DNA from 3 places in the Mesobacillus thioparans genome. Region 1 is predicted to be linked to each of the others. Evidence: predicted binding sites of a transcription regulator. Region 1 holds the regulator's gene; each other region holds the start of a gene.
The links. Region 1 encodes LexA, which represses DNA repair genes until DNA is damaged. Its sites were predicted from a motif close to CGAACATATGTTCG; they were not measured.

Region 1 (7,500 bases):
AACTGATAGAAACAAATGAATTTAAATTGTTTCAATTGACCAGGGTCCATAAAGAGTATTTTGATCGGAAGGATTTAGATTTACTCAAGTAATATTTAAAGGATGATAAACTCCATTATGTTCGTTAAAACATATAGTTACAGCATTAAGCCAGAGCGTGAAAGAGATTACCTTGATATCCAAGTTAAATCGGAGCAAATATATTCTCGTTTCACCAATAAACAGACTATTTACTTGCAAAATAGGGCAGACAGTTCCAAGTGGATTGAGATGCACATCTATCAGGATGAAAAAAGCTATACTCACAGTATTCATTCAGTTGACCAACTGCCTGAAATCCAGGAATTGTATAAGCGTTTCCTTGAAGTCATTACTTCAGCGGAAGAATTAAAAGTAGCTGATTATAACCAGGTTTTTTTAGGCCATTATTCATAAATGTACCATTCTTTATACCATATTAACTAAATTCACTGGTCCTTCACTAAAATAAAAACGAGGAATTCAAATGAAAAATCTTGTTATCGCAACAATCATTATAATCATTTTCACGACTGGTTGCAGTCCGAAGTTCCAACCGGAATTAACCAGGGTCGATGTGCAAAAAATAACCAAGGATGGCATGAAGGACGGTGAGGAAAGAATAATTGCCAAAAAAGATGAGCTGCACAAAATAGAGCAGGCATTTGATGAAATTAAGTGGTCCCCAAAGACGAAGGCGGATATGGCAAGGAAAGAAGATGTATTGGCGATTTTCTTCATCCAGGAAGAGAAAAATATGCCTGAGAGTTTGTATGAATACCGAATCTGGTTTAAGGGAGAGTCTGCAACAATAATCAGCAACAAGGAAAATGAAGCGTATGGAAGATTAACAGATAAAACGGAAGTTCGTGAATTAAAATCTGCATTGCTGCTAGGTGAATAGGTCGTTGGTTTTAGTGTCACAAAAAAGAAAAAGTGCCAATACGGACACTTTTTTCAGCTTACAGCATTGAAAGCTGGGGGATATTCGATTTTACCTTCCAATCCATTCAATGAGCCATACTCAAGCTCGATTGCCATGAACACTTCATCTGGTACAGGGAAGGGAGCTTGGATACCGAAATTTTTCGAGGGCTGAAACCCGAATTTAGGGTAAAAGTTAGGATGGCCCAGTACAAATACATGCTGATATCCTAAAGACTTGCATTTTTTCAGGCCTTCCGTGACGAGTGCTGAACCGATTCCGCTATTTTGATATTCTGGCTTCACGGCCATTGGAGCGAGACTCATAGTTGGAATCACACCTTGGTTAGTAACAAGGCTGATTACGCTGAAAAGAATATGTCCGATGATCTCGCCTTTCTCATCAACAGCTACCAGGCTTAAGGCTGGAATGAAATGTTCAGAATCCCTGATCAGTTCAACCAAACGGGCTTCATTTTCACCATTTTCAAAAGCCGCTCGATTTAGAACGCTGATACCATGGATATCGTGAATGTCTTCCGGGCGAATAATATAATCAACGCTTTTCATATTTTTTATACTCCCTCCACACCATATTAGAAGTTTTGGATTCTGAATCAGAAAACTCCCTGTAATAAAGCTTTTCATTTTCACCTGATATTGAGTCGATATCATTTAACAACCTAACTAGAAATTCTCTATCTTTGTTGATTTGGTCTTCAATTTGTGTGTATTCCCTGCCATTTTTTATACTCTTTGCTAAGTCCGTATAATGGTCAGCAAGTTGATCCCACATTGTACCTAACGTTGAGATCTTTCCATTCATCATATGGTACTGTCTGCCCTGATTAGACAGTTCCCCGAGATGAACGGCAAATGTGAATTCGCCATCTTCTTCATTCAAGATCTTTATCCATGTGGCCGGAACAGCATCGTTCTCCAGTAGAAATATAGAGTCCCTTACTTTCCGCTGGAAATCAGATCCTGCCTGTATTTCTAGGTCAGAGATTCTTTTATACTGATAAAGATTGAGTAAGATCAATGCTGCGAGAACGAATATGGTCATGTACATAAAATTTTTAGATTTCATATGACGACTCCTTTCTATACAGTCTGAAATAATAATAGCAGAAAATTCCAAAAGAGTAATTAGAATTTTTACCAGAATGAATTCTTTCACGTACAGCACTTTTTTCTGTTATGATTAAAGCTGGCTTTTAGCCAGAATCAATTTTCAAGGAGAACCTGAATGACAAAAAACCTTCCATTTACCATCACTAAAAATGATACATTCTTTGATTTATTAGGAGATTACATTGGTGATGTTTTTTATGATATTTTGCCTGAAAAGGGCTATGAGTTGCGCGACGAACAGATTTATATGGCTTTCCAGGTGGAACAGGCCTTTAAGAACAAAGGAATTGTGTTTGCGGAAGCTGGTGTAGGTACAGGAAAGACCTTCGTATACCTGATTTACGCGATTCTCTATGCTCGTTATATGGGGAAGCCTGCGATTGTATCCTGCTCAGATGAAACGCTGATTGAACAGCTCGTAAAAGAGGGCGGAGATATCGAGAAACTCGAACAGGCATTAGGACTCAAGGTGGACGTCAGGCTTGCAAAAGCAAGGGAGCAATATGTATGTGTCAAGAAGCTTGATGAGCTTTCCAACACTTCTGACGACATGGAAGTTCTTGATGTCCATGACCAGCTGCCTGACTTTATTTTTGATGAAGGCATTTCAATGAATTCGTTCAGCCGTTATGGTGACCGGAAGGAATATCCATGGGTCACGAATGAAAAATGGTCCCAGATGGCCTGGGATCCGCTCCAGCAATGTTCGACGTGCAGCTGGCGCCATCGCTGTGGACAAACATTGAATCGTGATTACTATCGACATGCCGGAGACTTGATTATTTGCTCGCATGATTTTTACATGGAACATGTCTGGACAAAAGAATCACGCAAAAGAGAGGGCCAGATGCCATTGCTGCCAGAAGCAAGTACCGTCATATTCGATGAAGGCCATTTGCTTGAATTCGCAGCACAAAAAGGACTGACTTACAGATTTAATTCGCAAACTCTGACGACTGTGTTAACAGGTTATATGCACCAGGATGTCCGGGAGGAATCTCTTTATCTAATCGAGGATATTATAGAGCTGCATGATTCATGGTTCGACCTGCTGGTTGAGAACTCGACTGCTGTTGAGGGTTCGAATCGGAAAGAAGTTGCTAAGCATCCTGCGATCAGGAAAACAGCTGAAACTTTGGAAAAGAAGGTCAGCGAATTAATGGACCAGCTGGTATTTGACGCAGAAATGTTCCTGATTGATGAATACCACTTGAAAATCATGGAAGAATACCTCGAGTTTTTCGCGTATGGTCTATCGATTTTCCTGAAGAATGATGAAGGGATTTTCTGGCTTGAAGAGAATGAAGTCCAATCTTCACTCGTGATCATGCCTCGCCTGGTAGAGGACATCTTGAAAAAAGAAGTTTTTGCACAAAATATCCCTTTTGTGTTCTCATCAGCAACTCTATCCCAGGCAGGGGACTTCAACTATATAGCCAGGAGTCTTGGGATTGAAAAATATTCTTCTTTCACGGTAGCTTCACCATTTGATTATGAAGAGCAAATGGAAATTAGAGCACATATCAGGGATGACGAAAATCAAAAGTGGGAGCAGATAGGTACGGATTTGCGAACTTCCAATGGAAGTTCCCTGGTTTTGTTTTCTTCCATGCAGGAAATGGAAAGGTTCAGAATATGGTCCGATCAACAGGAATGGAATTTTGCCATCCTGTTTGAAGGCGACCGCGAAATCAGTGAAACCGTAAAAGACTTCCAGAATGTCACCAGCTCTGTACTTTGCTCATACAGTCTATGGGAAGGTCTTGATGTTCCAGGTGAATCTTTGAAACAGGTTATTATCGCTTCATTGCCATTCCCGCCTCATGACCCGGTCTTCCAGGCAAAACGGAAGCATGCGGCCAACCCTGCAGCAGAAGTTGACGTTCCATACATGCTGCTTCGATTAAGACAGGGTATAGGCCGGCTGATCAGAAGCAGCCAGGATCAAGGTGTCGTGCACTTGTGGATTACCGGCGCACAAAAAGCAGAATTCATGAAAGAAATAACAGGAGTGCTACCTGTAAAAGAAATCCATTAAGATAAAAAAATCCCGAAAGGTCTAAGCCTTTCGGGATTTTTTGAGAAAAATTAGTTTCTGCATCCGCATTTTCTATGATCGCGGCCGCGATCATTCTCATCTTGTGCACCAGCAACCAAATCATTGATGATGCATCGACGGACAGCACGGCAGAGGTCATCAAAATCAACAGTCGCCCTTACCTGGTTATTGTTGCGGTTAGGAAAGAAAACTCCTGCGACGTCGTTGTTATTCCGGTTGTTTCCCATTCGAGACTCAACTCCTTTCCAAAAAGAAATGTTTGCTTACACGATATCTTATTCGGAAAAGGGACAAGTTGTCCGGGCTTGTATCTATTTTTGATGGCGAATGTGCTCTTCTCATAGAATCATTTAAAGAATGAAAGTTTAATAGAACGAAAAAAAGCAAGCGGAGCCCGCTTGCTTTTTAGTGCATATGACGGTAGACACCGATGACTTTACCAAGAATCGATACATTACGAAGGATGATCGGTTCCATTGAGGAATTTTCCGGCTGGAGCCTGAAATAGTCCTTCTCCTTGAAGAAACGTTTGACAGTAGCTTCGTCATCCTCTGTCATTGCTACTACGATATCTCCATTATTGGCTGTCTTTTGCTGCTTGACGATTACGTAGTCCCCATCAAGGATCCCAGCTTCAATCATACTGTCACCCATGATTTCCAGCATGAAAACCTGCTCATCATGAGGAACCAGACGGTCTGGTAGAGGGAAGTATTCTTCTACATTCTCGATTGCCGTTATTGGCATACCGGCTGTAACTTTACCGACAACAGGCACGTTGATAACATTATATTTAGGGATACGGGTTTCATCTTCAATTTCCAGAATTTCAATTGCGCGCGGTTTTGTAGGGTCCCGTCGGATCAGCCCTTTGCTTTCGAGCCTTGCAAGGTGGCCGTGTACAGTAGAACTTGATGCCAGTCCAACTGCTTCACCGATTTCGCGTACGGATGGCGGATATCCTTTTTTCTTGACTTCACCTTTAATGAATTCAAATATATCTTGTTGCCGCTTTGATAACTTTGTCATTTTCACGCACCTCGTATATTTTCTTGTCCTAATTATACCATGTCTATCCCACAGATACAAACATAAGTTCGAATTTCAAGTTGACACGAAACAAATGTTCGTATTATAATAAAATCAAATAAGCGAACATATATTCGTTAAGGAGTGTCGGACATGAAAAAAATATGGGATAACTATTCTTACGCCTTGATCCTTCTTGCTGTCAGCGTGATTTTTTCACTCGTGGCAAAAGCACATTTAAATAACGAGGAAGCATACATAACTGTTACTATAGAAGAAGGACAATCACTGTGGGAGATCGCTGAGACATATGCCAGTGAACATCATTTGTCAAAAAATGAATTCGTGAGCTGGGTAGAAAAAGAAAATGGGATCGTAGGCGAACGGGTCTTTCCAGGAGATGAACTTGTCATCCCGGTAAGAGATGAATATGTGGAACCTACTCAGATTGCCGGAGCAGAAAGATAATTTGTACATAGAATAAGGTGACAGCATGAAAGCGATTATTTATTGCCGGGTAAGTACTACGAAGGAAACACAGGAAACATCGCTTGCCAGGCAGGAGGAAGAATTACTCCGTCTTGCAGAAGACTGTGGATTCGAAGTGATGAGTATCATTAAGGAACAAGCCAGTGGGTATGACCTTGAAAGGGACGGGATCCTCGAACTTCTGGAGTTGATCAAGGACAAGTCGGTCAATGCCGTATTGATTCAGGATGAGACCAGGCTTGGAAGAGGAAATGCAAAGGTTGCGATCCTTCACTGCATTCTCAAGGAGAACGTTAAGTTATACAGCATCTCCCACAGTGGGGAACTTCAACTATCTGAATCGGATTCCATGGTACTCCAGATTGTCAGCATGGTGGAAGAGTATCAGAGGAAGATCCATAACATAAAAATCAAACGCGGAATGAAACGTGCGGTCGACCATGGTTACAAGCCTCAGCGCAATCTCAAAAACCAGGGTGAACATTCCGGCAGGGATAGAAAAGACATGCCGATTGCGGAAATTGTCAGGCTGCGGAATAATGGACTTACTTTTGCTGAAATTGCCGCGACTCTTAAAGGATTCGGCTACAATGTTTCCAAGGCGACAGTCAATCGAAGATATCTTGAGTATATCGAGACAAATGAGGAATGAGGCTCCTTTCTTGTAAAACTCAAAAAAATTTAGTAAGATATCATTTGACGTACTTTTTTACAAAGGAGATTTACAATGCTATCAAGTGATAAAATTGCTAGAATCAATGAGCTGGCGAGGAAAGCAAAAACATCGAAGCTGACTGAAGAAGAAGCAAAGGAACAGACGAAGCTTCGCGCAGAATATCTCCAATCATTCCGTTCTTCTATGCTTAATACGCTCAAGGGAGTTACCATTGTCGATCCAGAGGGCAATGATGTAACACCTGAAAAATTAAAAGAAGAAAAAATGAAGAATAAACTTCATTAATATATTCAGATTGGAATACATGAGAGAATGTATTCCATTTTTATTTTGGCAGCATTGGAGAGAGCACAATTGAAATCGGATGTTTTATGCGATGGCTGAAGTGGAAAATCAGCAATGTTATAGATAATAATGTCCCTTAGCTTATAAGTCGCAAACTGTCTTCTGTCTTCTTCAGGACTGATCAATTACATAACTACAGCTAGTATGTGTCAAAATAAATAACAATACGGCCTTTTCTGTCTCCTTCAGGCATAATTTGTTGTATAATAATTTCTCTCGCTATAATATTAAGGATGTAGCCAGTACCTATAGAAAGGATGTATTTAATGTTTAAAGAAATTGATATGCTTTCAATTGATTCCATTCGTACGTTATCGATTGATGCGATTGAAAAAGCGAATTCAGGCCACCCAGGCATGCCGATGGGGGCTGCACCGATGGCTTACACATTATGGACGCGATACATGAACATCAACCCTAAGAATCCTGAATGGTTCAACCGAGACCGTTTTGTCTTGTCTGCCGGCCATGGTTCTATGCTGCTTTACAGCTTACTGCACCTGGCAGGTTATGATTTATCCATGGAAGATATTAAGCAATTCCGTCAGTGGGGAAGCAAGACACCAGGACACCCTGAGTTTGGACACACTGCCGGTGTAGATGCAACAACTGGACCGCTTGGCCAGGGAATTGCCATGGCAGTAGGTATGGCAATGGCTGAACGTCACCTTGCTTCTGCCTATAACAAAGATAACTATACTATCGTTGATCACTATACATATACCATTTGCGGTGATGGCGATCTAATGGAAGGTGTTTCAGCTGAAGCAGCTTCCCTTGCAGCTCACCTGAAATTGGGCAAGATGATTGTCCTTTACGATTCAAA
Region 2 (7,500 bases), on a different contig from region 1:
TTAACGCCGGTTTACGACCAGGTTTGCCTGGCAGCTCGCAAGGTAGGGTTCAACATGAAGAGGGCCGCGGAGCCTTTCAGCCGGTGGACTCCACTCTCTAATACCATTCCTGTCTACTCGTCTTGCTCAAGTGCTTTTAAAAAGTTTACGAAATTTTAATAGTGATTATGCAAGATGGACACCCATTGTGTCAAGAGGCAATTGATTAATTTTTAGTTTTTTCTGAAAACGAAATGTGAAAATAATGACATTTGCCCGCATTAAAGGTAAACTTAATTTTATATTGAAAAAATACCAGGACCTATCATGTTGAATGATAACTTGAACAAACAATCACTTTACCTTATAGAAAAATAATGTTTTGGGGTGTATAGATCATATGGCTGAATGGAAAGATGGAATTGCCAAACTGACTTTGCCGACGCCTTTCCCGGTCGGTGATGTGAACGCATATTTGATAAAAGGTGACAGATTGACACTGGTGGATGCCGGTACGAAAACGGAGCAATCCTGGGAGTCGTTTAAATCCCAGCTGGCCGATTTAAAGCTGAAGCCGGAGGATATCGAACAGGTCATCCTGACACATGATCATCCGGACCATGTAGGGATGCTGGATTATTTTTCGCCAGATCTCAGCGTATTTGGCCACTGCCTGAATGAAAGGTGGATTAACAGGACTTCTGAATTCGAGAAGGAACATCAGGAATTTTATGAGAAATTCTTTTTACAGTCAGCAATACCAGAGCAGTATTTTGTGCCTTCAATGAAAATCATGAAAAAGACATTAGTATTTTCCTGCAATCGCTCGTTGACAGGGGCTATTTCGGAAAATGATGTTCCCCCGGCACTTCCAGGGTGGAGAGTGATTGAGACGCCGGGACATGCCCAGAGTCATATCGTGCTCTTGCGTGAGAAAGATGGCACGATGATTGCTGGTGATACGATTCTTGCGGGAATTTCGCCGAATCCATTGCTTGAACCGCCGCTTCCAGGCGAAGCAGAAAGACCGAAGCCGCTCGTCCAATATAACCACTCACTTATAAAACTACAGCAATATCCAATCGGTCTCGTATATACCGGTCATGGAACCGAGATAACAGAATTGCACGGCCTGATCGAAAAGAGGCTCGCCCGCCAGCATGACCGTGCCATGCAGGTCAGGGGAATGCTTGAAGGCAGGGAGCTCACCGTTTTTGAAATCTGCAAATTGCTGTTTCCGACGGTATATGAGCGTGAACTGAACCTGACCATTTCGGAGACCGTCGGACAGCTTGATTACTTACAATCCCTGGATGCCATTTCAGTCAGGGGAGAAGGAACCTCCTTCGTTTATACAGCAAAATGAGGTGAAAGTGGATGCCATCTTTAAAAGGAAAAAATGTCATTATTACCGGTGCCTCCGGAGGAATCGGGGCTGAGATTGCCAGGCTATGCGCAGCGCGCGGGGCGAATCTTGTCCTTTTGGCCCGGAGTATTGATAAACTGGAAATCTTAAAAAAAGAATTGCAATCGAAGTATGCCATCAACATCTATGCACGGCAGCTGGATGTTTCAGATACCGAGGCAGTCAAGAAAGTTTTTTTTGAAGTGCTATCTGACATCCGCTATGCTGACATATTGGTCAATAATGCCGGATTCGGCGTTTTCGATTTTGCCCACGAAGTGAAAATGGAGGAAATCAAGTCGATGTTCGATGTCAATGTCGTTGGCTTAATGGCCTGCACTTCGATGGTTCTGCCGGGCATGAAGCAGCGGCAGAGCGGCCATATCATCAACATCGCTTCCCAGGCAGGCAAAATTGCCACACCGCGATCAAGTGTCTACTCTGCAACGAAGCATGCGGTGCTCGGCTACACGAACAGTCTTCGCATGGAGGTTGCTGATGACCGGATCTTTGTCACTTCTGTCAATCCAGGGCCGATTGAAACCAACTTCTTCAATATCGCTGATAAGCAGGGGACATATGTGAAAAATGTCAAAAAGTTCATGCTCAAGCCGGAATATGTGGCGAAACAGGTGGTGGACCGGATGATGACAAAGACAAGGGAAATCAACCTGCCGCGCTGGATGAATGCGGGCAGCAAATTCTATACGCTGTTTCCGCGGACTTTTGAATTGTTTGGCAAAAATATCTTCAACAAAAAATAAACTTCCAGACCGCCACGATTTTTTTGGCGGTTTTTTAAATTAGCTAAAACTTTTTTCCTGCTTGCGGGTCTAATAGATAGAGAAACAGTCGGGGGGAAACCATTTTGGAGCTTCAAGAACTGGTACGAAAAGCTAAGAGAGGCGATGAAGCCGCCTTTTACGAACTGATGCAGCTCCATAAAGTGCGGCTGTACCGGATTGCGCTCAGCTATTTGAAAAACAGCGGGGATGCCGTCGAAGCCTTGCAGGAGGTTACCTACAGGGCGTATCGTTCAATCCGGAAGCTGAAGGAGCCGCAATACTTCACGACGTGGCTGACAAGGATCCTGCTAAACTATTGCAATGACGAATTAAAAAAACGGAAACGGCTTCTCGTCAGCGATGACCTCATCAGCCTGATGGGCACCGAGCACCAATCGAGCTGGCTGGAGGTCGAGGATGTCATTGCAAAGCTTGATGCCAAAACGAGGCAAGTCATCGAATTGAAATACGTACATGATTTTAAAATCAAGGAAATTGCCGAGATTCTTGACTGTCCGGAAGGCACCGTCAAGACCTGGCTCCATAAAGGCTTGCAGGAGCTTCGCGGCCAGCTTGAAGATAAAGGGGGATTGGACTATGCATAATGCCGAGGAGGAAAAGCTGACAAAGGCCCAGGCCGCCCTTGATGATATTGAGATTCCGGAACTTCAGCTGGATCAGGCAATCTCTGCCGGAATCAACAAGGGAAAAAGGAAAACGAAGAAAAATCTTATGTACATCAGGACCTTCGCAGCTGCCTCTATCCTGATTTTTGCTTTTGCTGCAATGCTGAGGACGTCAGAGACTTTTGCGTCGTATGTTACATTGATTCCTGGTATGGAGAGAATTGTTGAGCTTGTCCGCTATGATAAAGGGCTGACTGCAGCCGTTGAAAACGATTTTGCCAAAAAAATCGGCGTATCCGATGAACATGACGGCCTTAAGGTCACATTGGATTCGGTGATTGTCGATGAGCAGATGATGGTGATGTTTTATAAAATTGATTCTTCAGGCGGACACAAGGAAATCTCGGTTGAAAACCTGCGGCTGACTGACAGTGCTGGAAATAACCTTGAAGAAACAGTGTCTTCGTTCGGCGGCTGGGTAGAGGATTCACAGAATAACGATGAGCTGCTTCAGGCAACATACGAATTTTACGGGACGAAACTGCCTGAAAATCTCCAGCTGAGCATTGAACTCGCCGAAGGAAGGACCGAGGAAGGCCAGCCCGTTGCCAAGCTTGCTGATACATGGGTGCTTCCATTCTCGGTTGATAAAGATTCTTTCCAGGATAAAAAAGAAGTGTTTGAGGTAAACAAGACAGTCGAGTTTGAAGGCCAGAAAATCACGATTCAAAATGTGTCCATTTATCCAACGAGAATTGGGGTGACGGCCCATTTTGACGAAGGGAATTCAAAACAGTTTTTTGGATTTGAAGACCTGACGCTGGTTGATGAAACGGGCGAAGAATGGGCGGCAATCAATAATGGAACCACTGCCCGCCATATGGATGAGAACACAAAGGAATTTTTCCTGCAAAGCAACTTTTTCAAAAAACCAGAAGAGCTGTACTTGCGCTTCACTTCCTTGAGGGCACTGGATAAAGACCAGTTAGAAATCATTGTTGATCCCGATAAGCTTGAAATCCTGAAGGCTCCAAGTGACAGCCGATTGCTGAAAGTGGGTAGGGAAGAGAACAACTTGTTGCTCAATTTCCGCCGAGGCTCTGAAGCAGGGCTTGGAAATCTATCATTTGATCAGGCAGTTGACCAAAGCGGCGATAAAATCGGTGATGGCTCACAAGCTGTCAGATGGAGCGGCGAAGGTGGATTTGTTGAAGTCTTGTTCCCTTATTTCGGTGAAGAAGCAGCACCAGGTCCCATTACTTTGAAGTTGAATGACTATCCTGCAACGATCAAAGGCGAAGCAAATATCCGCCTAAAATAACGAAAAGGCTGTCCGTAAAGGGCAGCCTTTGCTATTCCTACGTCGCTAAAAATTCATAAACGGCATCATTGATGATATCATGCAAATCTGCTGCGGGATCCTCAGCTTTCATTCCAATGATTTTTTTATATATTTCTTCGAATTCCGCTTGGTTAAATGGGAGCGATTCGTCGTGCCGGTATTGCACAAAGCACTTTTGGACCATTTTTTGAATGAGTTTTTTATCCATGCACACACCTCTCTCCCTGATTATAATCAGAAATCCCAGGAGAAAACACCCTTCCGCAAAAATATCCAATCCTGGCATGACTCCCCATTTTAGGCTTAATTAAGTCAGTCACCCGGAAAATTTCCATTGAAACCGAACGCATATTCGCTTAATATAATGGGTATAATGATACGGAACAAATGTTCTTGTTTTTGGAAACTTGCCGAAAGGAGAGGGAAGACATAGTCGATTACAGCGAAATGCCGCAAAACAAAATTTTATGTGTGGATATGAAGAGCTTCTATGCGAGCTGTTCCGCCGTGATGCTCGGCCTTGATCCTCTTAATTGTTACCTGGCTGTCGTCGGGAATCTCGATCGTCCCGGGAGTGTAGTCCTCGCAGCCTCACCCCGTTTGAAAAAGGAGTTTGGCATCAAGACCGGATCACGAAAGTTTGAAATTCCCGATGATCCGCGAATTGTCGTCGTTGATCCGCAAATGTCAACATACCTGCGAATTTCCACTGAAATCTCCCGCGTATTCAATCGCTATGTCCCAAAGGAAGCAATCCATACCTACAGTGTCGATGAAAGCTTCATAAAAGTGGACGGTGCCTCTAAGCTTTGGGGTGACGCTGCTTCCATCGCTAAAAAAATCAAAGATGATATCGAGCGCGAATTCCAGCTTCCGTGCGCAGTCGGGATTGGCCCGAATATGCTGATGTCGAAATTATGCCTTGACCTTGATGCCAAGCACAAAGGGATTGCCGAATGGACCTATGACGATGTCCAGACAAAGCTGTGGAATGTCTCACCGCTGAGGGATATGTGGGGGATTGGCCGCCGCGTCGAAAAAACACTGAACAGCATGGGGATTTTCACTGTCGGGCAGCTCGCCCGTTATGACCTTGAAACCCTGGAGAAAAAATTCGGCATCATGGGCAATCAGATGTACTGGCACGCATGGGGAATCGATTTTTCCGATATCGGCGCTCCGATCATGGAAGGACAGATCAGCTTCGGGAAAAGCCAGATCCTGCTTCGGGATTACAAAGAAGAGGAAGAAATCAAACATGTCATCCTTGAAATGTGCGAAGAAGTCGCACGCAGGGCCAGAAGCCATGGAAAGGCAGGCCGGACAATCAGCTTCGGGGTCGGCTACAGCCAGGATGAATTTGGAGGCGGCTTCCACCGGTCAAGGACGATTGAGGAGCCGACCAATATTACGATGGACGTGTATCGGGTCTGCCTTGAGCTTTTTGCGGAGAACTACGCTGGAAAAACCGTGCGGAGCATTTCGATCGCAATCGGGAATCTCGTTACGGACAGTGAGTTCCAGCTGAACTTATTCGAAAAGAATGGCTGGAAAAAGAAAGAACTCGGCTATGCGATGGACCGGATCCGCAGCCGTTATGGCTCCACGGCTCTCCTGAGGGCGGTTTCCTATACGACAGCAGGAACAGCAAGGCACCGGGCCGCACTCGTTGGCGGGCATAAGGGCTGATAATTTGAAGGAGGAGAAAAGATGATACGTGACCGCGGAAGAATCAAGTGGACATCGATGATGCTGCCCGAACATGTGAAAATGCTCCGTGACTGGGCACAGGAAGATCAATACGAAAAAGAGAAACTGCTGGATGAACAGCAGCTTGAACAATTGAATGAAACACTCCTCGAAGCGATGGAGTACAACAGGCCCGTCAGCATCACTTATTTCCGCCACCGCAAGTATGAATTGGTGATCGGGAAAATCCATTACTGGAACGAGCTTGGACAGAAACTCCATATTATCGATCGTTTTGAGGAGATTCATCGCATTGGACTGTCGGCCATTGCGGATGCCAGGCTTGCGGATGAATGGTAGCTGACAGACTCCCCCACAAAAAAAGAGCAATGGATGCCCATTGCCCTCAGTGCATTATTCTGTTTCTTCAGCTTGCGGCGCGCGCACAGCCGACTCGAATTTTCCTTTATGGGAAGCATCACAGAACGGCATGTTTTTGCTCATGCCGCAGCGGCATAGCGAGAACGCAGGCTTTGTTTCATACTTATTGCCAGCGCCATCCAACAGCTCAACATCGCCGGAAATCCTTAAAGATCCATTATCATTCACTTTAATCGTTACTTTTGACAAAAAAAGCACCCCTTTCAAGTTGGCAGAATTATCTTTGATACTAAAAGTTAAACAGGAAAATTGCAAGACATTTTCACATAAGGGTTCTGAAACGAAAAAAAGCCACCTATATGGTAAAATAAAAAAATCAAGAAAGGGAGTGCAATCATGAAGCTGAAAATCACCGAGGCGGCATTAAATAAACTGAACGAAAAAATCGCAGGCAAACAAGGGTATGTAAAACTGAAATACGACATAGACGGATGCGGCTGCGCAGTGAATGGTGTGGCGGCCCTCTGGTTTGAAAATGAAATAGATGGGGAAGAGCACCCAATAGCAACAGGCGGCATTCCTATCTATATCGAAAAAGCAAAGGAAGTATTCTTTGCCGAGGAAATGACGCTGGATTTCAAAGAGACCAACGGATGCTTCCAGTTAAAAAGCCCGAACGAGTATCTGAATCCGCGAATGAGTTTTTATGACAAAACAAAACTATAAGTTTACAAAAAATTGAAAAAAAGGTTAAATAAGAGAGAGAGTTGTAGAATTACATAGAAGTTTGGGGCGAAGGCAGGGGAGAGAGATGGGAAGACTGTGGAAAGCAGCCATAATCATTATGTGCACGTTTGTACTGTCAGCGTGTGCTTATAAAACTGCAGGAGAAGCAATCCAAAACGATATTCCGTTCAACATCAAACATATCATCCACAAAGAAGAAGTAAAGGACGGGTGGCTCGTCTTTTACACAACAGAACAAAAAGAGGGGTCGAAGAAATTTGATGCGCTCGCCGTCGCTTATATCAAAGGCAGTGAAAAAGAAGGCTGGGAAAATGCTGGGCATAACCACTGGACTTATTATAAAAATGATTTCATGCTCCTGTATGTCGATGCATTCACGGTTTTTAAAGAAGACGGCAATGTGGATGTGAAAATCCCGGTCATTTTCGGGAAGGTACTGAGCCCGGATATCAAAACAATCGAAGCGGCAGGACCAGACGGCAAATTCAACAAGATAGAAATCATTGAAAAAGAAAAAGAGCGCTACTACTACGCCATTGGCGACTA
Region 3 (7,500 bases), on a different contig from region 1:
GCGAAATCCTGTCCATTGGAGGCTCCAAAGGATCGTTGGCTCGTCCGTTTTACATAACCATCCTTCGTTACCGTGACAATCACATCTTCACTCGCAATCAGCACCTCAAGGTTGATTTTGATTTCCTCAATTTCTTCCTCGATTTTCGTCCGGCGATCATCTGAGAAGCGCTTCTTGACATCCTTCAGTTCCTTCTTGATGACTGAAAAAAGCTTTTTCTCGCTTCCAAGAATGGCGGTTAGTTCTTCGACCTTCTTGGCCAGCTCCTCTGCTTCGGCCTGGAGCGCAGTAATATCAGTATTCGTCAAGCGATAAAGCTGGAGGGAAACAATCGCTTCGGCCTGGACTTCAGTGAATTCGAACTTCTGGATCAGATTATCTTTTGCATTTCGTTTATCTTTTGAAGCACGGATTGTCGCAATCACCTGATCCAGGATGGACAATGCCTTCATTAAGCCTTCGACGATATGCTGTCGGTCACGGGCTTTTTGAAGGTCATACTGTGATCTTTTTGTAACGACATCCTTCTGATGGCCGATGTAGGCATCAAGAAGTTCAGCAAGCCCCATCAATACTGGACGTTTCTTATTGATGGCAACCATATTGAAGTTATAGGTGATTTGCAAATCGCTGTTCTTGTAAAGATAGTGCAAAACACCGTTTGCATCGGCTTCCTTCTTCAGTTCGATCACAACACGAAGGCCCGTGCGGTCAGTTTCATCACGAACTTCTGAAATCCCTTCAACTTTCCTGTCCAAACGGAATTCATCAATTCTCTTGACGAGGTTGGCCTTATTAATTTCATAAGGAACTTCCGTGATGACGATCTGCTGTTTGCCGCCGCGGATATCCTCGATTTCCGCTTTGCCGCGGACAATGATTTTACCCTTGCCAGTCTTGTAAGCTTTGGCAATGCCTTCGACACCCTGGATGATTCCGCCCGTCGGGAAGTCCGGTCCTTTGATCACTTTCATCAGATCTTCGACCGTGCAGGCAGGGTTGTCCATCCTCATGATGACCCCATCAATCACTTCCGCTAAATTATGTGGCGGAATATCTGTGGCATATCCAGCTGAGATTCCTGTCGAGCCATTCACAAGCAGGTTAGGGAACATAGCAGGAAGTACGGTAGGCTCACTGGACGTGTCATCAAAGTTCGGGATGAACTCGACTGTCCTCTTTTCGATATCCCTTAAAAGCTCGCCAGCAATCGCTGATAATCTTGCTTCTGTATAACGCATCGCCGCTGGAGGGTCACCATCGATGCTTCCGTTATTACCGTGCATGTCAACAAGGTAATTCCGCACTTTCCAATCCTGGCTCATACGGACCATTGCTTCATAGACAGAAGAGTCACCGTGCGGATGGTAGTTACCAATGACGTTTCCGACTGTCTTAGCTGATTTACGGAAGCCCTTTTCACTTGTGTTGCCTTCAACATGCATGGCATACAGAATCCTGCGCTGAACAGGCTTCAGCCCGTCGCGGGCATCCGGCAGGGCACGTTCCTGGATAATATATTTACTATAGCGGCCGAATCGGTCGCCTAAAACGTCTTCTAAAGGGAGGTCACGAAATTTTTCTACTGAACTCATTCGCCTTCAACCTCCTCAGCAACTGAGATGTTTTCATTTTCCAGAATATTGCTGTCTTCCTCGAGGCCGAAAGCAACATTCGATTCAATCCACTTCCTGCGGGGCTCTACTTTGTCACCCATAAGTGTCGTGACTCTTCGCTCCGCTCTTGCAGCATCGTCAATCCTGACGCGAATCAATGTCCTTGTTTCAGGATCCATTGTTGTTTCCCAAAGCTGATCAGCATTCATCTCGCCTAGACCTTTGTAACGCTGGATGATGTAACCCTTGCCGACCTTCTTGATGGCCCCTTGCAGTTCTTCATCACTCCAGGCATATTCAATGATTTCCTTTTTGCCAGTACCTTTGCTGACTTTATAAAGCGGCGGAAGGGCTATAAAGACCTTGCCTGCTTCAATGAGCGGCTTCATGTACCGGTAAAAGAAAGTCAGCAGCAGCACCTGGATATGGGCTCCATCGGTATCGGCATCTGTCATGATGACAATCTTGTCGTAGTTGATATCTTCCACATTGAAATCGGACCCTACACCCGCACCGATCGCGTGGATGATCGTATTGATTTCCTCGTTTTTGAAAATGTCCTGGAGCTTTGCTTTTTCGGTGTTGATGACTTTTCCTCGCAGTGGCAGGACGGCCTGGAACTTCCTATCCCGGCCCTGCTTGGCTGAACCGCCGGCAGAATCCCCCTCGACAAGGTACAGTTCATTTTTCGCCGGATTCTTCGATTGAGCCGGAGTCAATTTGCCTGATAGCATCGCATCCGATTTCTTTCTCTTTTTCCCGCTGCGTGCATCCTCACGTGCTCTACGGGCAGCTTCCCGGGCCTGATAAGCCTTGATCGATTTTCTGATCAGCAACGTACTGACATCCGGATTTTCCTCAAGGAAATAAGACAAATGTTCAGAAACGACCGAATCGACCGCTGACCTGGCTTCACTTGTCCCAAGCTTACCCTTTGTCTGACCCTCGAACTGAAGCAATTCCTCCGGGATTCGGACAGAAACAATTCCTGCAAGTCCTTCGCGAATATCCGCTCCATCCAGGTTCTTATCCTTTTCCTTGAGCAGACCAACCTTACGGGCGTACTCATTGAATACCCGGGTCATCGCAGTCTTTGCGCCTGCTTCATGTGTTCCTCCATCTTTCGTCCTGACATTGTTGACGAAGGACAGAACGTTTTCTGAGTAACCATCGTTGAACTGGAAGGCAAACTCAACTTCTATTTTGCTGTATTCGCCTTCAAAGCTGACCACCGGATTCAGGACATCTTTTTCCTCGTTCAAATATTCCACAAATGCCTCGATGCCTGTTTCAAAGTGGAAGACATCTTTCTCATTATTGCGGTCATCGATCAGCTCTATTTTCAAACCTTTTAACAAAAAGGCCGATTCGCGGAGCCTTTCAGACAGTGTGTCATAGTTATATGTCAATGTAGAGAAGATTTCAGCGTCTGGCTTGAAATGGATCGTTGTCCCTGTCTGATTGGTCTTGCCGATTTTCTCAAGAGTTGTCACCGGTTTTCCGCCGTTCTCGAAACGCTGCTCATAAACAAAGCCATCGCGTTTGATGGTGACAACAAGCCATTCAGATAGAGCGTTTACGACTGAGGCGCCGACACCATGCAGTCCTCCGCTAGTTTTATAACCGCCCTGTCCAAACTTCCCGCCTGCATGAAGAACAGTAAGGATGACTTCAGGAGTCGGCTTTCCAAGCTTATGCATTCCTGTAGGCATACCACGCCCCTTGTCCTGGACGCTGATTGAATTATCTTTATGGATTTTGACGATGATGTGATTACCGTATCCGCCAAGTGCTTCGTCAACGGAGTTATCAACGATTTCATAGACGAGGTGATGAAGACCCCGGGTATCTGTGCTGCCAATATACATACCAGGTCTTTTACGGACCGCTTCAAGGCCTTCCAGTACCTGAATGGCATCATCATTATAATCAAAAGCTTGCTGATTTCTTGCCACGAACATACCCCTTTCATTTCTTGCAAACAACATTGACGGTTTTTATGTATAGTGTCAATGAATTCCTTAAGTATTCCTCTTTTTTGTCAAAAGAATATTAAAAAAATATGCATTTTACCAATACCAGAACAATTGTTCTCTTTGTTTATTTTACCATAATAATGGCGTCTATGCTTAATTGTAGCGATTAATTGGGATTTGGCAAACGGATTTAAAGAATTAATTTCGAAATTTGTCATAAAAAACAGGATTTTTGGTTACTTGTGAACAGGAAAAAGAGAATATTTTGCATTTAAAAATTCGTTACATGCTTATCAGTGACCCAAATTCAGCAGAACGAATCTGCCAGTGATTACCGCCGTTAATTTCACCTTTTGTTCTGCAATATAAGAACAAATTCTTTTTTTGGAGGGCTTTTATTATGAAAAGCACGAAGGTTTTCTTCCTTGGGGCATCATTAATCCTCGTTCTTGCCCTTACTGCAGCCGGAGTGTTCAGGAATGAAACTGTTCCCAGCAATCGGGAAGGTCCGAAAACTCAATCTACCGGGCCGCGAATCATGAAGATGCATTCGATGGCAAACATCAATAATGTTGATATGGGCGAGAAAATCAAACGACAGCTCGATGCCCAGGAAGAAATCACACTTATTTTCCATAACAAGAAAGATAAAAGCCATTATTATGACCATGAGGCCGCTGTTGATTTCATTACAGAGCCAAGTGCTGAAGAAATAGATGAAATTACCCGCGACATCAAGGGCTGGGTCATGAAACACCTGAATTCCGTCTATGTCTTTAGGTCCACTTTCATGGAAACACCGCAAATGATTGAATATTTTAACCAGAGGCAAAATGTTGAGTATGCCGAGCCGAATTTTATCTTGATGCAAAACGAAGTTACAGCGCCGAATGATTTACTTTACCAGGAGAATTATCAATGGAATTTGCCTGCGATCGGAACGGAGGAAGGCTGGAACATTACAAAAGGAAAGGAACAAATTGAAATAGCCATTGTTGATACAGGTGTTGACCTGGATCATCCCGAGTTAAAGAACAGGATTGTACCAGGCTATAATGTGATCGATGAAAAACGGGAGCCGGACGATGACAATGGCCACGGAACACATGTTGCAGGAATCATCGCATCGGAAACAAACAACCGCGAAGGCGTTGCCGGTATGACCTGGTTCAGCAAAATCATGCCTGTCAAAGCGATGGGCGCCAAAGGCTATGGTACCACTTTCGATATCGCAAAAGGAATCGTCTGGGCCGTCGACCATGGTGCGGATGTCATCAATATGAGCCTTGGCAACTACCAGCCATCGAAGGTCCTGGAAGAAGCAGTCCGTTATGCTTATGACAAAAATGTCGTCATGGTATCCGCGGCAGGTAATGACGGATCCAATCAGCCTACTTACCCTTCGGCTTACCCAGAGGTATTGAGTGTGGCGGCCGTTGATTATAACGGCAACAGAGCAAACTTTTCAAACTATGGGGATTATATAGACATCGCTGCTCCTGGCGTCAATATACCAAGTACCTTTTTCAATTCACAATATGCAGCCCTCTCAGGGACATCCATGGCCGCTCCCCATGTCGCGGGTCTGGCTGCCTTGATTAAATCAGCAAATCCAGACTTGAAAAGTTCCCAAGTCATCAACATCATTAAAAGTTCCGCAATCGATCTTGGTGACCAGGGAAAAGACATTGAATACGGAAATGGCTTGATCGATGTGAATTCTGCCTTGCAGGAGGCGAATAAAGAACAGCCTGCCAGAAGAAAATTGCAAAAATCCATCTTCAACTGGCGTAAATGAATACAGGAAACAAGCCGCCAAAATGTTGGCGGCTTGTTTTTAAAGGCTCTTTTCTCAAACTTTGTTGCTATTGGCTACAAAATAGGATTGATTTAGCTAAGATTGTTCACACAATTCACGACTATTTTGAGAAAAGAGCTTGCCAACTTAGTACCGACATACACAATGGCCGTTAACAGCCTTTTTAAATGGCTTGATATAGCTGCTCATCAACCTCAGTTAAAAGCGGGCTGAATTCTCCTCTGGAAAGAATATAAAGTTCATGCATAGCCCTCGTACAAGCTGTATATAACAATTTCCTTTCCTCATCTCTTGTGTAGGATGATGAATCGAAAATGATTACGGCATCAAACTCTATCCCTTTTGCCAAATATGTTGGTACGACATTGATACCATTTTCAAAGGTCAATGTCCCTTTTTCAATCAGTCTTGCATCATGTGATTCCCTGATAGACTCAAAAGCATCTTTGCTTTCCGCTGCTGTTTTACAGATGATCGCAATGTTTTTATGGCCTTTTTCCTTTAGGTCTGCAATCAGTTCGATTGTTGTTCTGATATGTTCAATTTGTTCACAGGAATTTACGATTCCAGGCTTGGGACCATTACGATTGAAAGGCTCGATCAAGTTGCCTCCTTTAATCAGCTCCCGGGTGAATTCCACGATTTGCCTTGTTGACCTGTAAGTTTTTGTAAGCTTATAAGTTTCTTTTTCACCGAAGTCAAGCGCTGCTTCGGCAAAAATCGTGGGTGCCCCGGTCGGCCCAGAGTAAATGGCCTGGTTTATATCCCCAAGCAGAGTCATCTTGCTGTAAGGGAACAGCATTTTGATATATGCAAACTGGAATGGAGTATAGTCCTGTGCCTCATCGATGAAGACATGGCGAATCGACGTGTTCGACTTCCTGCCTTCGATCAAATCTTGAAGGTATAGAAACGGCGTTGCATCCTCATAACGGATAGACTTCCTTTCCAAAGAACTGACAGTCTGGTCACAGATGGAAGACCAGTTAGCAGGCGTTGTTTCTGCCTGGATACTGACATCCTTGAAAAAGTTGATAAAAATAGCCTTGTTATTTATGAATTTCAATTTTTTCACCAGATTGAACAATGGCTTGAATCGTCTTTTTACAACCAGTTCAGATAGCCATTTTTCTTCGCGTTCATAGTCGTGGAAAGTATCATCCGCTTCGCCCTGCTTTTTCTGGCTTTGTTTATATGACTCAAGATAATCCTCTTTATCAAGAAATTGTATTTCTTTTTCTACCCACTCCTGAGATTGTTCCGCTTTTGCTTTTTTCTTCAGTTCCTTGAGCAGCCATTCCTTAACCATCTGAATCCTGTTCGGAATGGAAATGTTCTTTTCGAGTGAATCATAGTAATGAGCAATTTCATGCTTCGATATGATCATTCGTTTCTTTAACGTCAGGTTTCTAAAGACAAGTGTATCCCTGGATAACCTCTCAGCATACCGATCCAGTAAACCTTTAAATTCCAGGCTGGCTTTGAAGCGGATACCTTCAACCCTTTCTTGGCGGCTCTCATCCTTTTCTGCAGCAAGCAGGTACTCCATCTGTTCAAACGGATCTTCCAACTCGTATTCAGCACCGAACCGTGACAGGAGATACTCCTGGAAGGTGGCCTGCTGCATGTTTTCTTCCCCGAGTTCAGGCAAGACCGTCGCTACATAGCTATTGAAAAGCGGATTAGGAGAAAACAACATGATATTCTCTGATGAGATGATGTTCCTGTACCTGTAAAGCAAATATGCTATCCGCTGCATCGCTGCAGACGTTTTGCCGCTTCCTGCTACTCCTTGCACAACGACGAGGCTGCTCGAATCATTGCGGATGATCTGATTTTGTTCTTTCTGAATGGTCGCTACAATGGTTTTCATTTGAGTGTCAGCATTATTTCCGAGAACTTCCTGAAGCATTTCATCCCCAATGGTAACCCCGGTTTCGAACATCGCCTTGATTTTTCCGCCTTTAATGACAAATTGGCGCTTAAGCTCCATCTCCCCCTTGATGGTCTCTGTTTCAGTCTCGTATTGGGCTGGACCAGGAGAGTAGTCATAATAAAGACCTGAGATCGGCGCTCTCCAATCATATAC

Region 2: a site for LexA is predicted at 4,479-4,492, ahead of ACNAZ4_RS16140 (Y-family DNA polymerase). Genes of this name have one in related genera too.
Region 3: a site for LexA is predicted at 3,697-3,710, ahead of parE (DNA topoisomerase IV subunit B). Genes of this name have one in related genera too.

Annotation. Positions count from the first base shown of each region.
Region 1 covers NZ_CBCSFH010000001.1:75,188-82,687, reverse strand. Annotated here, with positions in the region: gene ACNAZ4_RS00520 (ribonuclease FAU-1 family protein) at 1-92, shown strand, start outside; gene ACNAZ4_RS00515 (hypothetical protein) at 118-435, shown strand; gene ACNAZ4_RS00510 (hypothetical protein) at 506-922, shown strand; gene ACNAZ4_RS00505 (GNAT family N-acetyltransferase) at 976-1,512, opposite strand; gene ACNAZ4_RS00500 (hypothetical protein) at 1,499-2,032, opposite strand; gene ACNAZ4_RS00495 (ATP-dependent DNA helicase) at 2,192-4,114, shown strand; gene ACNAZ4_RS00490 (hypothetical protein) at 4,165-4,362, opposite strand; gene lexA (transcriptional repressor LexA) at 4,541-5,164, opposite strand; gene yneA (cell division suppressor protein YneA) at 5,318-5,632, shown strand; gene ACNAZ4_RS00475 (YneB family resolvase-like protein) at 5,658-6,305, shown strand; gene ACNAZ4_RS00470 (DUF896 domain-containing protein) at 6,381-6,614, shown strand; gene tkt (transketolase) at 6,941-7,500, shown strand, end outside.
Region 2 covers NZ_CBCSFH010000010.1:46,081-53,580, reverse strand. Annotated here, with positions in the region: gene ACNAZ4_RS16165 (MBL fold metallo-hydrolase) at 380-1,345, shown strand; gene ACNAZ4_RS16160 (SDR family NAD(P)-dependent oxidoreductase) at 1,357-2,148, shown strand; gene ACNAZ4_RS16155 (sigma-70 family RNA polymerase sigma factor) at 2,253-2,774, shown strand; gene ACNAZ4_RS16150 (DUF4179 domain-containing protein) at 2,767-4,116, shown strand; gene ACNAZ4_RS16145 (YqzH family protein) at 4,154-4,345, opposite strand; gene ACNAZ4_RS16140 (Y-family DNA polymerase) at 4,567-5,826, shown strand; gene ACNAZ4_RS16135 (YolD-like family protein) at 5,848-6,186, shown strand; gene ACNAZ4_RS16130 (CDGSH iron-sulfur domain-containing protein) at 6,241-6,465, opposite strand; gene ACNAZ4_RS16125 (iron-sulfur cluster biosynthesis family protein) at 6,604-6,933, shown strand; gene ACNAZ4_RS16120 (hypothetical protein) at 7,019-7,500, shown strand, end outside.
Region 3 covers NZ_CBCSFH010000002.1:34,389-41,888, reverse strand. Annotated here, with positions in the region: gene parC (DNA topoisomerase IV subunit A) at 1-1,595, opposite strand, end outside; gene parE (DNA topoisomerase IV subunit B) at 1,592-3,571, opposite strand; gene ACNAZ4_RS04695 (S8 family peptidase) at 3,993-5,390, shown strand; gene helD (RNA polymerase recycling motor HelD) at 5,575-7,500, opposite strand, start outside.